DNA from 3 places in the Aurantimonas sp. DM33-3 genome. Region 2 is predicted to be linked to each of the others. Evidence: predicted binding sites of a transcription regulator. Region 2 holds the regulator's gene; each other region holds the start of a gene.

Region 1 (3,785 bases), on a different contig from region 2:
ACGCGCCCGCCGCCGACCCGACCCCGCAAGCCGAAAGCCTCATTCATGCCCAAGCTCGTTTTCCTCACCCCGGAGGGTGAACGCTTCGAGATCGATGCGCCGAACGGCACCACCGCCATGGAGAACGCGGTCAAGCACGACGTGCCCGGCATCGAGGCCGAATGCGGCGGTGCCTGCGCCTGTGCCACCTGTCACGTCTATGTCGACGAGGCCTGGACGGCGAAGACCGGCGAGCCTGAGCCGATGGAGGAGGACATGCTGGACTTCGCCTACGAACCGCAGCCGAATTCCCGTCTCTCTTGCCAGATCAAGATGCGCGAAGATCTGGACGGTCTCGTCCTGACGGTCCCGGCGCAGCAGGCCTGATCACCACCTTCGCGGCATTGCGGCCGGCGCGCCGGACGCGGCTGCATGTTCAGACTCTATAAGGGCTCGCGGCTTCGTGGTCGCGGGCCCTTATCGTGATCGCCTGTCCAAGACCGGTTGAGCCGCTCCGCGTAGGATCAGCGCCGGTAGTCCGACACGGCCCGACTGAGCGCCCGGCGCAGGCGGAAGTTGACCTCGCGTCCCTCGATGGTGTCGAACTCGACCTGGGCCCGCTCGTGCCCGGCGAGATAGCGCTGGGTCACCTGGTTCACCAAGGCTTCCATCCGGGCGCAGCTCGGCTCGGGCCGCAGATTGCGCAGCGCCATCTCCATGCGTTTCAGCCAGCTCTTGGCGATGTCCGCATGATGCTTCTCATGGCGCTCGATATCCGATTCCAGCGTTCGCCAGATCAGGATCGTCTCCGGCGCGACACCGCGGGGCGGCGCCCATTTCGGCAGAAGCATGTTGAGCGTCAGCTTCACATTGGCCATGTCGACGGCGCAGCCCTCCGCGACGCGCTTGTAGGTGACGTGTCCGTCGAACTTCACCTCCGTCGCACCGGGATGGCGTAGCCCGGTTTCGGCGACGAAGGGGCCGCGGCGATTGAGATCGCGGTCGAGCTCCGCCAGCGTCGTGCCGCGGATGGCGAAGTAGCGCGTCGTCTCGTCCAGCGTCTCGGCCGTTGCCGACGCGCCCGCAAGGACGGCGAGGCCGGCCAGCAGCAAGATTGCCCTACGCGTCATCTCTTCATCACCATGTCGAAGGTCGCCGTTCGTCCACGCTAACCGTTTGGCGCGGCGACACAAGTCTCTTGCCTGCGGGAGGCGCCGCGGCGGATGCACGCCGGCCGTTCCATCCGGGAGGTTGACAATCTGGAACAAACGAGAACATATAAGGAACATAGAACATAGGATGAACATCATGCTCGATATCGCCAAGGACCTGTTGTCGCTCGCCGTCGTCTCCGGTTTCGTGTTCAGCCTCAGCCTTCTCGTTCATGTGGTGTAGCCGCCGCTTTCCTGTGCACCGTTGCGGGTCGGCGGTTTCCTCCGGCGGCCACTCGGCCTAGTCGTTGGGTTGCCTTGACGGGTGATGGCCGATGGCCAGCGCCGGGGGGCGGAGCCGGCCGCGGTGGATGGCCGGCTCGGGAATGATGGAGCAGCAGCATGGCGTCGGATACCAAACCCAAATTCGTCCATCTGCGGGTCCACAGCGCCTTCTCACTGCTCGAAGGCGCGCTGAAGCTCGACCAGATCATCAAGTTCGCAAAGGGCGACGACGCGCCGGCGATCGGCATCTGCGACACCAACAATCTGTTCGGCGCCCTGGAGTTTTCCGAGAAGGCGTCGAAGGCCGGCATCCAGCCGATCACCGGCTGCCAGATCGACGTCGAGTTCTCCGATTGCGAGGAAAGCCGGGGCGGGCGCCGCGAACGAAGCCTGGCCTCGATCGCGCCGCTGGTGCTGATCGCGGCGACGGAAGCGGGCTACGCCAATCTCGTGGAGATCGTCTCACTCGCCTATCTCGGGCATGCCGACAATCCGCGCCCGCATGTGTTGTTCGAATGGCTGGAAACGCGGTCCGAGGGAATCATCGCCCTGACCGGCGGCCCGCTCGGCCCGATCGGGGCTGCCATCGCGGCGGACCGGGCCGATCTCGCCCGCAGCCGCATGGAGCGGATGGTGCCGGTTTTCGGCGACCGGCTCTATGTCGAGCTGCAACGCCACGAGGGGCGCAGCCGCAAGGTCGAGGCCGACACGCTGCAGCTCGCCTACGACATGGCGTTGCCGCTGGTGGCGACGAACGAACCCTTCTTCCTGAAGGCCGACGATTTCGAAGCCCATGACGCCCTGATCGCCGTCGCCAGCAACCGTCTGGTCAGCCAGGAGGACCGGCGTCGCCTGTCGCGCGATCACAGCCTGAAGTCCCAGAACGAGATGTCGGTGCTGTTCGCCGACCTTCCCGAAGCCCTGCACAACACGGTCGAGATCGCCCAGCGCTGCAGCTACCGGCCGCGGACCCGTGCGCCGATCCTGCCGCGCTTTGCCGGCGCCGATGCGGACGCGGCGGAAGCCGAGGCGGCCGAGGTCGCCGAATTGCGGCGTCAGGCCATCGAGGGGCTGGAGGCGCGGCTTGCCGCGCACGGGCTGGCACCCGGCGAGACCGCCGAAAGCTACCGTGAGCGGCTGGAATTCGAGCTGTCGATCATCGAGCGGATGAAGTTCCCGGGCTACTTCCTGATCGTTGCCGACTTCATCAAATGGGCCAAGGCGCAGGGCATTCCCGTCGGTCCCGGCCGTGGTTCGGGCGCCGGCTCGCTGGTCGCCTATGCGCTGACGGTCACCGACCTCGATCCGCTGCGCTTCTCGCTGCTGTTCGAGCGCTTCCTCAATCCCGAACGCGTGTCGATGCCCGACTTCGACATCGACTTCTGCCAGGACCGGCGCGAGGAGGTGATCCGATACGTCCAGGAGAAATACGGGCGCGAGCAGGTCGGCCAGATCATCACATTCGGAACGCTGCAGGCGCGCGCTGTGCTGCGCGACGTCGGCCGCGTCCTCGAAATGTCCTACGGCCAGGTCGACAAGCTCTGCAAGCTGGTGCCGCAGAACCCGGCCAATCCGGTGACGCTGGCGCAGGCGCTGGTGGAAGAGCCCCGCCTGCAGGAGGCGCGCGAGAAGGAAGAGATCGTCGACCGGCTGATCTCGATCGCGCTGAAGCTCGAAGGGCTCTACCGCCACGCCTCGACCCATGCGGCGGGTATCGTGATCGGCGACCGGCCGCTGTCGCAGCTCGTGCCGATGTACCGCGATCCGCGCTCGGACATGCCGGTCACCCAGTTCAACATGAAATGGGTCGAGCCGGCCGGTCTGGTGAAGTTCGACTTCCTTGGCCTGAAGACCCTGACCGTGCTGCAGAAGGCGGTCGAACTGATCGCCCGCACCGGGCCGACCATCGATCTCTCGGCCATCCCGCTGGACGACGCCAGGACCTACGAGATGATGACCCGCGGCGAGACCGTGGGCGTGTTCCAGGTGGAATCGGTCGGCATGCGCAAGGCGCTGATCGGCATGCGCCCGGACCGGTTCGAGGACATCATCGCGCTGGTGGCGCTCTATCGGCCGGGCCCGATGGAGAACATTCCGACCTACAATGCGCGCAAGCACGGCGAGGAAGAGCCGGACTTCATCCACGACAAGATTGCGCCGATCCTCAAGGAGACCCAGGGCGTCATCATCTACCAGGAACAGGTGATGCAGATCGCCCAGGTCCTGTCGGGATACTCGCTTGGCGAAGCCGATCTCTTGCGCCGCGCGATGGGCAAGAAGATCCGCGCCGAGATGGACAAGCAGCGCGTCCGGTTCGTCGAGGGCGCGGTCGCCAACGGCCTCGACAAGGCCCAGTCGAACATGATCTTC
Region 2 (3,785 bases):
GCTGGCCGTCGCGGCGATCTATCTGGCGATCTCGGGCGCCAATGTCGCGACCCAGCGATCCTTCGTGATGCTGGCGATCATGCTCGGCGCCGTGCTGATCGACCGCCCCGCCCTGACGCTTCGCAACGTGGCGATCGCTGCCATCGTCGTCATCCTCGTCGCTCCGCATGCGGTGATGACCGCCAGCTTCCAGATGAGCTTTGCGGCGACCGTGGCGCTGATCGGCGGCTATGCGGCCCTGTCGCAATGGCGCGCGGGGCGCGAACGCGGCCGCGAGACGGATAGGGGCGTCGCCGGCAAGATCCTGGTCGCGCTCTCTGCGATCATGGTCACGTCGCTTCTGGCGGGATCGGCAACCGCGCCTTATGCCGCCTATCACTTCCACCGGATGGCGGCCTTCGGCTTCGTCGCCAATCTCCTGACCATGCCGCTCTTCACGCTGTGGATCATGCCGCTGGCGCTGGTGGGAACGCTGCTGATTCCGTTCGGGCTCGACGCCTGGCCGTTCCAGGCGATGGGTGCCGGCCTCTGGCTCGTCCTCGAGATCGCCCGCAACGTCTATGCCTGGCTGCCGGACCAGGCGATCGGACGCATGACCGCATCGGGACTTCTGCTGCTGACGGCGGCGATCCTCACCGCGTCCTGTCTGGCAAGCCGGTTGCGCTGGCTTGGCCTGCCGCTGGCACTCGCCGGATTCGTCGCAGCGCCCGACAGGACGGTCCCACCGGAACTGCTGATCTTCGAGGACGGCAAGGAGGTCGCGACTCTCGCGGCGGAGGGCCAGCTTGCTTTCCTTCGTGCAAGGCCCAGCGGTTTCATCGCGGAACAATGGGAGCGGGCCTTCGAGGCGCGGGCGCCGCGGGGCACGGACACCGAGCGGATCCGTGCGACGATTCCCGCCGAGTGCGCGGCCAAATACTGCCGCTTCACCACGCGCGGCGGCCTGCGGGTGGTCTGGACTGAGGATTATGCCCGCACGGGCGATGCCTGCGACGAGGCGGATGTTGCCATCGTCTCACGGGCGATCCGGCTGACGGAATGCCGATCCGGCGCCTTTCTGGTGACGCTGCGCACGCTGCGGCGGACCGGCTCGCTGGCGATCGGCCGGGAGGCGGCGACAGGCCGGCCCCGCATCGTGCCGGCGGTCAGCGATCCGCCCGAACGCTGGAACGTTCACCGGCTGGCGCCCTGGCCGGAATACTGGCGCAAGCCAGCCGCGCCAGACCCGCCGGTACCCGTCACGCAGCCGGCCTCGGCGACCGTCAGCAATGGGGGCCCGGCCGGTTCAGGCCGAACCGCGACGGTTGGGCCCTGAGCGAGGACGAGCCGGTTTCGGGCCTCAACGCTTCGGGCGCGAGTCGCGAGGACCTATCACCCGTTCTGCACCGACCGCGTTCCGTCCGGAGCGGTCAGTAGCGGCGGATCAGGCCGATCAGCTTGCCCTGGACCTTGACCCGGTCCGAGCCGAAGATCCGGGTTTCATAGGCCGGATTGGCCGCCTCCAGCGCGATGGTGTCGCCGCGACGGCGGAAGCGCTTCAGGGTCGCTTCCTCGTCGTCGACGAGGGCGACCACGATCTCGCCCGGCGTCGCCGTGTCGCCCCGGCGGATGACCACCGTGTCGCCGTCGAGAATGCCGGCCTCGATCATCGAATCGCCCTTCACTTCGAGGGCGTAATGTTCGCCGCTGCCCAGCATGTCCGGCGGAACGACGATGGAATGGGTGTTGTGCTGGATGGCCGAGATCGGCACGCCGGCGGCGATCCGCCCCATGACAGGGATGGCCGTCGAGGCGGACGCCTTGGCCGGCGCCGGTTGCGCCGTGGGGGCGGGCCGGGCGGTATCGCGACTGCCTTCGATGACGCTCGGCTTGAAGCCGGTGCGCCCGACAGGTGCCGGGCGGTTGCCCTGAATCGACTCGGGCAGTTTCAGGATTTCCAGCGCCCGGGCCCGGTTGGGCAGGCGGCGGATGAAGCCCCGCTCCTCGAGCGCGGTGATCAGGCGGTGAATGCCGGACTTGGACCGCAGGTCCAGCGCGTCCTTCATTTCATCGAAGGACGGGGGCACACCAGTCTCGCGCACCCGATCGTTCACGAAGACCAGAAGATCGTGCTGCTTGCGCGTCAGCATCCGGGCGACTCCTCAAAACAAAACCTGAACAAACCTATCTGTTCTAGTTGTGTTCCGCAAGTGGCTCCAGCGCCGTCAGGGGGACGTAATCGCAGGGATCGCCTGCTTCGGCCGGTGCGGCGCGGACCGGGCGCACGAGCAGGGCATCGGCCGCAGCATAGATCGACAGCAGCGAGGAATCCTGGCGCGACAACGGCACGATACGGGGTGGGCCGGCGCCATCCGGTTCGATCCGGGCGCGGACGAAATCCGTGCGGTCGCCATTGTCCGACATCGGCGCGGCGAGAACGCCCCGGCGGTACAGCGGACGCGCGGGACGGCCCGCGAGGCGCCGGACCAGCGGTGCCAGGAAGAGGGTGGCGGCGACCATGGAGGAGGCGGGGTTGCCGGGCAGGCCGACGACCCGCATGTCGCCCAGCCTGCCGGCCATCAGCGGCTTGCCGGGGCGCATGGCCACTTTCCAGAAGTCGAGGGAGACGCCATGGGCGGCGAAGACCTTGCCGACGAGATCGTGGTCGCCGACCGAGGCGCCGCCGATGGTGACGAAGATATCGGCGCCGTCGGCGATCGCCTGCGTCAGCTGGGCATCGATGGCCGCTTCCCGGTCGGGCGCGATCCCGCAATTCAGCGGCAGGCCGCCGGCCTCGCGCACCAGCGCAGCGACGCCGAAGGTGTTGGAGGCGACGATCTGCGAGGGGCCGATGGGTTCGCCGGGCAGGACGAGCTCGTCACCGGTCGCCAGGATCGCCACGCGGGGCCGGCCGCGTACCGGGATCGACGGATGGCCGCCGCTGGCGGCCAGCGCGATGGCGCCCGGGGTGAGCACGGTGCCGGCGGTGAGAAGCGGCGTGCCGGCTGCGAAGTCGATTCCCGCCGGGCGGATGTGCTGGCCGACGACGACCGGCGCCGTCGCCGTGACGGTGCCGTCCCGCCGGTCGGCGTTCTCCTGGATCAGGATGGCGTCGGCGCCGGCCGGGACCGGCGCTCCGGTGGAGATGCGGATGGTCTCGCCTGGCTGCAGCGTGCCGTCATAGGCATGGCCGGCGGCCGATTCGCCGACGAGCCGCAGGGAGGGGAAGGGCGCTTTGTCGCCAAGGTCGGCGGCGCGGACCGCGTAGCCGTCCATGGCGGAGGCGTCGAAGGCCGGCTGGGTGCGCCGCGAGGCGAGGTCCGCGGCCAGAATGCGGCCCGACGCGTCGCGCAGGGGCAGCGTCTCGGTTCGGTCGAGGGGGCGGGCGTCCTCGACGAGGAGACGATAGGCCTCCTCGACGGGGATGAGACTCACGACGCGGCGTCCGCCGACCAGTCGCCGGAGCGGCCGCCGGATTTCGCCAGGAGGCGGATGCCGCTGATGGTCATGGTGCGGTCGACCGCCTTGGCCATGTCGTAGATGGTGAGGCAGGCGACCGAGACGGCCGTCAGCGCCTCCATCTCGACGCCGGTCTTGCCGCCGACCCGCGCCGTCGCGGTGACCCGCAGGCCGGGCAGCGCAGGCTCGGCGGTGATCTCGACACCGATCTTCTCCAGCATCAGCGGATGGCAGAGCGGGATCAGGTCGTGGGTCTTCTTGGCGCCCATGATGCCGGCAATGCGGGCAATGCCAATGACGTCGCCCTTCTTGGCCTCGCCGGCCAGGATCAGGTCGAGCGTCGCCGG
Region 3 (3,785 bases), on a different contig from region 2:
GCCTGGCGGCGGTCCCGATCCGGGACCAGCATCGCGACGTGACGTTCAAAGGGCTGCCATTGGCGGCCCTTTTTCGTTGTTCGGGCATGGAAGGCTGAGCGGAGCGGGCGGCGTCCGGCCTATTCGGCGGCGTCGAGGAGGTCGCGGCGCAGCGGACTGAAGCTCATCCGGTGGATCGGCGTCGGGCCGAGCCTTGCGATGGCGCCGAGATGCTCGGGTGTGCCGTAGCCCATATGGCGGGAAAAGCCGTAACCCTCATAGGCCCGGCAGGCCCGCGCCATGATCCGGTCCCGCGTCACCTTGGCGACGATCGAGGCGGCCGCGATGCTGAGGCTGAGGGCGTCGCCTGAGATGACCGCCGTGCCGGCGCAGCGCAGCGCCGGCGGCACGTCGCGCCCATCGACGAGCACATGGCAGGGCGCTTCGGGCAGGGCATGCAGCGCCCGCCGCATGGCGAGGAGGGTGGCGCCGCGGATGTTGAAGCGGTCGATCTCGTCGGCGCTGGCCGAGGCGATCCCCACCCAGCCCTTGGCGACGATCTCGGCGAACAGCCGCTCGCGGTCCTCGGCGGTCAGCTTCTTGGAATCGTTCAGTCCGTCGGGAAAGTCGCGGGTGGGAAAGATCACCGCGGCGGTGACCACCGGTCCGGCCAAGGGCCCGCGTCCGGCCTCGTCGATGCCGGCGATGAAGCGCTTGCCGTCGGCCAGAAGCCCGGCCTCGCGCGAGAAGTCGGGCCCGGCCGCGATGGCGGGGCGGCGCGCGGGTTTCTTTGCGCGAACGGGAGAATCGGAGGAACGGCGAGCCATGTTGCGGCGAGACTCGCGCATTCTCCGATTCTCCACAAGCCTCGCCGTGTTCGGGGTGGCAAACCGGCGAGACCATCCGGCCGAGGGGGAGGCCGGACGATGGGGTATCCCTGGCGTCAGAGCAGAGCGAGCTGGACGCCTGCGCCGCGCGGCGGGGTGAACAGGTCGCAGCGCAACTGCGTGCGGCTCTCGTTCAGGCCGAGCCGGCGCGCCGCCATTTCGAAACGCCGGCGGATCTGGAAGGCATAGGGCCCGGTGCCGCGCATCCGCTTGCCCCATTCTGCGTCGTAATCCTTGCCGTCGCGCATCGAGCGCAGCAGCGACAGGACATGCCGGTAGCGGTTCGGGTAGTGGCGCAGCAGCCAGTCCTTGAACAGCGGCGAGACTTCCAGCGGCATGCGCAGGAGGACGTAGCCGACCTCCCTTGCGCCGGCGGTCTGCGCCGCTTCCAGGAGCCGCTCGATCTCCGAATCGGTGAGGCCGGGAATGATCGGCGCGGTCATCACCATGGTCGGCACGCCGGCCTCGCTGAGCGCCTTGACCGCCTCCAGCCGCTTGGTCGGGGTCGCCGCCCGCGGCTCCATCGCCCGCGCCAGCGTCCGGTCGAGGGTGGTCACCGACAGCGCCACCTTGGCCAGTCCCTTGGCCGCCATGCGCGACAGGATGTCGATGTCGCGCAGGACCAGCGCCGACTTGGTGACGATGCCGACCGGATGGTTGGCCGCCTCCAGCACCTCGAGGATCTCGCGCATCACCCGCCAGCTTTTCTCGATCGGCTGGTAGGGATCGGTGTTGGTGCCGATCGCGATCGACTTCACCTGGTAGCCGGGCTTGGACAATTCGCGTTCCAGGAGCTCGGCGGCATTCGGCTTGGCGAAGAGCTTGGATTCGAAATCGAGGCCGGCCGACAGGCCCATATAGGCGTGCGACGGCCGGGCGAAGCAGTAGACGCAGCCATGCTCGCAGCCCCGATACGGATTGATCGAGCGATCGAAGGAGATGTCCGGCGAGGTGTTGCGGCTGATGATGGTCTTGGGCTTTTCGACCTGCACGTCGGTCTTGAAGGCCGGCAGCTCGTCCAGCGTGTTCCAGCCATCGTCGACGGCCTGCCGCTTGAACGGCTCGAAGCGTCCGCTGGGGTTGAGCCCGGCGCCGCGACCGCGCCGCCGCTCGAAGCCGATGCGCAGCCCGGCCTCGCCGATGATGTGGTTGGCGATGTCGACGCCGTCCGGCGCGGAGAAGGCGGCCTGATCGGCCTTGGCGATGTCCTGCATGACGTTGCTCTCCCCGTGTTCCGGCTGCGTTCTGTGACTGATGTCCTAAACCTGTTATGAGAACAAGACAAGAACAAAAACGTTCCGATCTGGTCAGGGTCGTTGGGCTCGGCTAGACGAAAGGGATGCTGAGCGTTTTCATCGACTGTGGACCCGAGGATCACTGGCTGGCGGCGACCCTCGCGCCGTTGATACCCGGCGCCGTCGAGGGGCTGGTGCGCGAGGTCGTGCTGGTCGATCGCGGCATGGGGGACAATGCCCGCAAGGTCTCCGACCATGCCGGATGCCGGATCGTCGCGGCGGAGGATTTCCGCGACGCCATCGAGACGGCGCGGGGCGACTGGCTGCTGCTGCTGGAACCGGGCGCGCGGCTTCTGCCCGGCTGGATGGAGGCCGTGGTCGAGCATGCCGACATGGTGGGCGCGGGACGGGCGAAGACGCAGGCGGCGCGCTTCCGCCGGGCGCCGAACGACCAGCCCGGCTTCTTTGCGAGGCTGCGCCAGATCCGCACGGCGATGGCAGAAGGGTTCCTCGTCCAGAAGCGCCAGGCAATCGGCCTGTCGAAGCTCGCCTTCAGCCTCGAGGAGGTCGCCAAGGGCGTCGCGGTGACCCGGATGCGGGCCTTCATCCGCCCGGCGGTCCGGGGCCGGCCCGCGAGCTGACCGTGCGGTTCAGGCGGTCCGGCCGCCGCGGCGCAGATGCTCGTCCAGACGCGGCATGATCTCGACGAAATTGCAGGGCTTGTGGCGATAGTCGAGCTGCGCCTTGAGAATATGATCCCAGGCATCGCGGCAGGCGCCGGGCGAGCCGGGCAGGGCGAAGACGAAGGTGGCATCGATGACGCCGCCCGTCGCCCGCGACTGGATCGTCGAGACGCCGATCTTGTCGTAGGAGATGCGGTGGAAGACCGCCGAGAAGCCGTCCATGCGCTTCTCGAACAGCGGCTCCAGCGCCTCGGGGGTCACGTCGCGGCCGGTGAAGCCGGTGCCGCCTGTGGTGATCACCACATCCACGTCGTCGCGCTTGCACCAGCCCTGGACGACCGCCTGTATCGCCGGCACGTCGTCGGTGACGATCTGCCGGTCCGCGACCCGGTGGCCGGCCTCGGTCAGCCGTTCCACCAGCAGCGAGCCGGAGCGGTCCTCGTCGAGGCTGCGGGTGTCGGAGACGGTGAGGATCGCGATGGACAGCGCGATGAAGGAGCGTTCGTCGCTCATGGGGCCTCCCTTGGCGTGTCTGTGGACTCGTCGCGGTGCTCGGCACCGGAGAGCCACCATTCGGGATGGGACGCGGCGATCCGGCCGCGGGCGCGGGCAAGTTCGGCGGCGTCCTCGAACAATCCGTAGACGGTCGCGCCGGAGCCCGACATGCGGGCGATCAGCGCGCCTTCGCCAGACAGCGCGTCGCGCACGGAGACGATCTGCGGTGCGAGCCCTTCCGCCGGTGCGGCGAGATCGTTGCGGGTGCCATCGAGCCAGGCGACCAGTTCGGCGGCGGTGGCAAAACCCTCGGCCGGGACCGGCGGCAATGGCGCGTTGTCACGCTGTTCGAGCGCGGCGAAGACCGCGGGTGTCGAGACCGGCATGCCTGGATTGACCAGCAGCATGTGCAAGGCCGGCAGGTTCGCGAGGGGCTGGATCTCCTCGCCGATGCCGGAGACGCGCGCGGCACGGCCCGCAACGCACATGGGAACGTCCGCCCCGAG

What was found. Region 2 encodes LexA, which represses DNA repair genes until DNA is damaged. Its sites were predicted from a motif close to TGTTCNNNNTGTGTTCNG; they were not measured.
Region 1: dnaE (DNA polymerase III subunit alpha) is a predicted target of LexA. The motif match lies at 1,250-1,267, and genes of this name have one in related genera.
Region 3: H9Q09_RS12670 (PA0069 family radical SAM protein) is a predicted target of LexA. The motif match lies at 2,139-2,156, and genes of this name have one in related genera.

Annotation. Positions count from the first base shown of each region.
Region 1 covers NZ_JACSGS010000012.1:9,771-13,555, reverse strand. The annotation lists gene H9Q09_RS15680 (2Fe-2S iron-sulfur cluster-binding protein) at 46-366, shown strand; gene H9Q09_RS15675 (DUF922 domain-containing protein) at 504-1,109, opposite strand; gene dnaE (DNA polymerase III subunit alpha) at 1,533-3,785, shown strand, end outside.
Region 2 covers NZ_JACSGS010000001.1:452,605-456,389, reverse strand. The annotation lists gene H9Q09_RS02535 (ComEC/Rec2 family competence protein) at 1-1,315, shown strand, start outside; gene lexA (transcriptional repressor LexA) at 1,410-2,129, opposite strand; gene glp (gephyrin-like molybdotransferase Glp) at 2,173-3,414, opposite strand; gene moaC (cyclic pyranopterin monophosphate synthase MoaC) at 3,411-3,785, opposite strand, start outside.
Region 3 covers NZ_JACSGS010000008.1:91,253-95,037, reverse strand. The annotation lists gene H9Q09_RS12675 (ribonuclease HII) at 120-827, opposite strand; gene H9Q09_RS12670 (PA0069 family radical SAM protein) at 923-2,080, opposite strand; gene H9Q09_RS12665 (hypothetical protein) at 2,206-2,742, shown strand; gene moaB (molybdenum cofactor biosynthesis protein B) at 2,752-3,297, opposite strand; gene H9Q09_RS12655 (4-(cytidine 5'-diphospho)-2-C-methyl-D-erythritol kinase) at 3,294-3,785, opposite strand, start outside.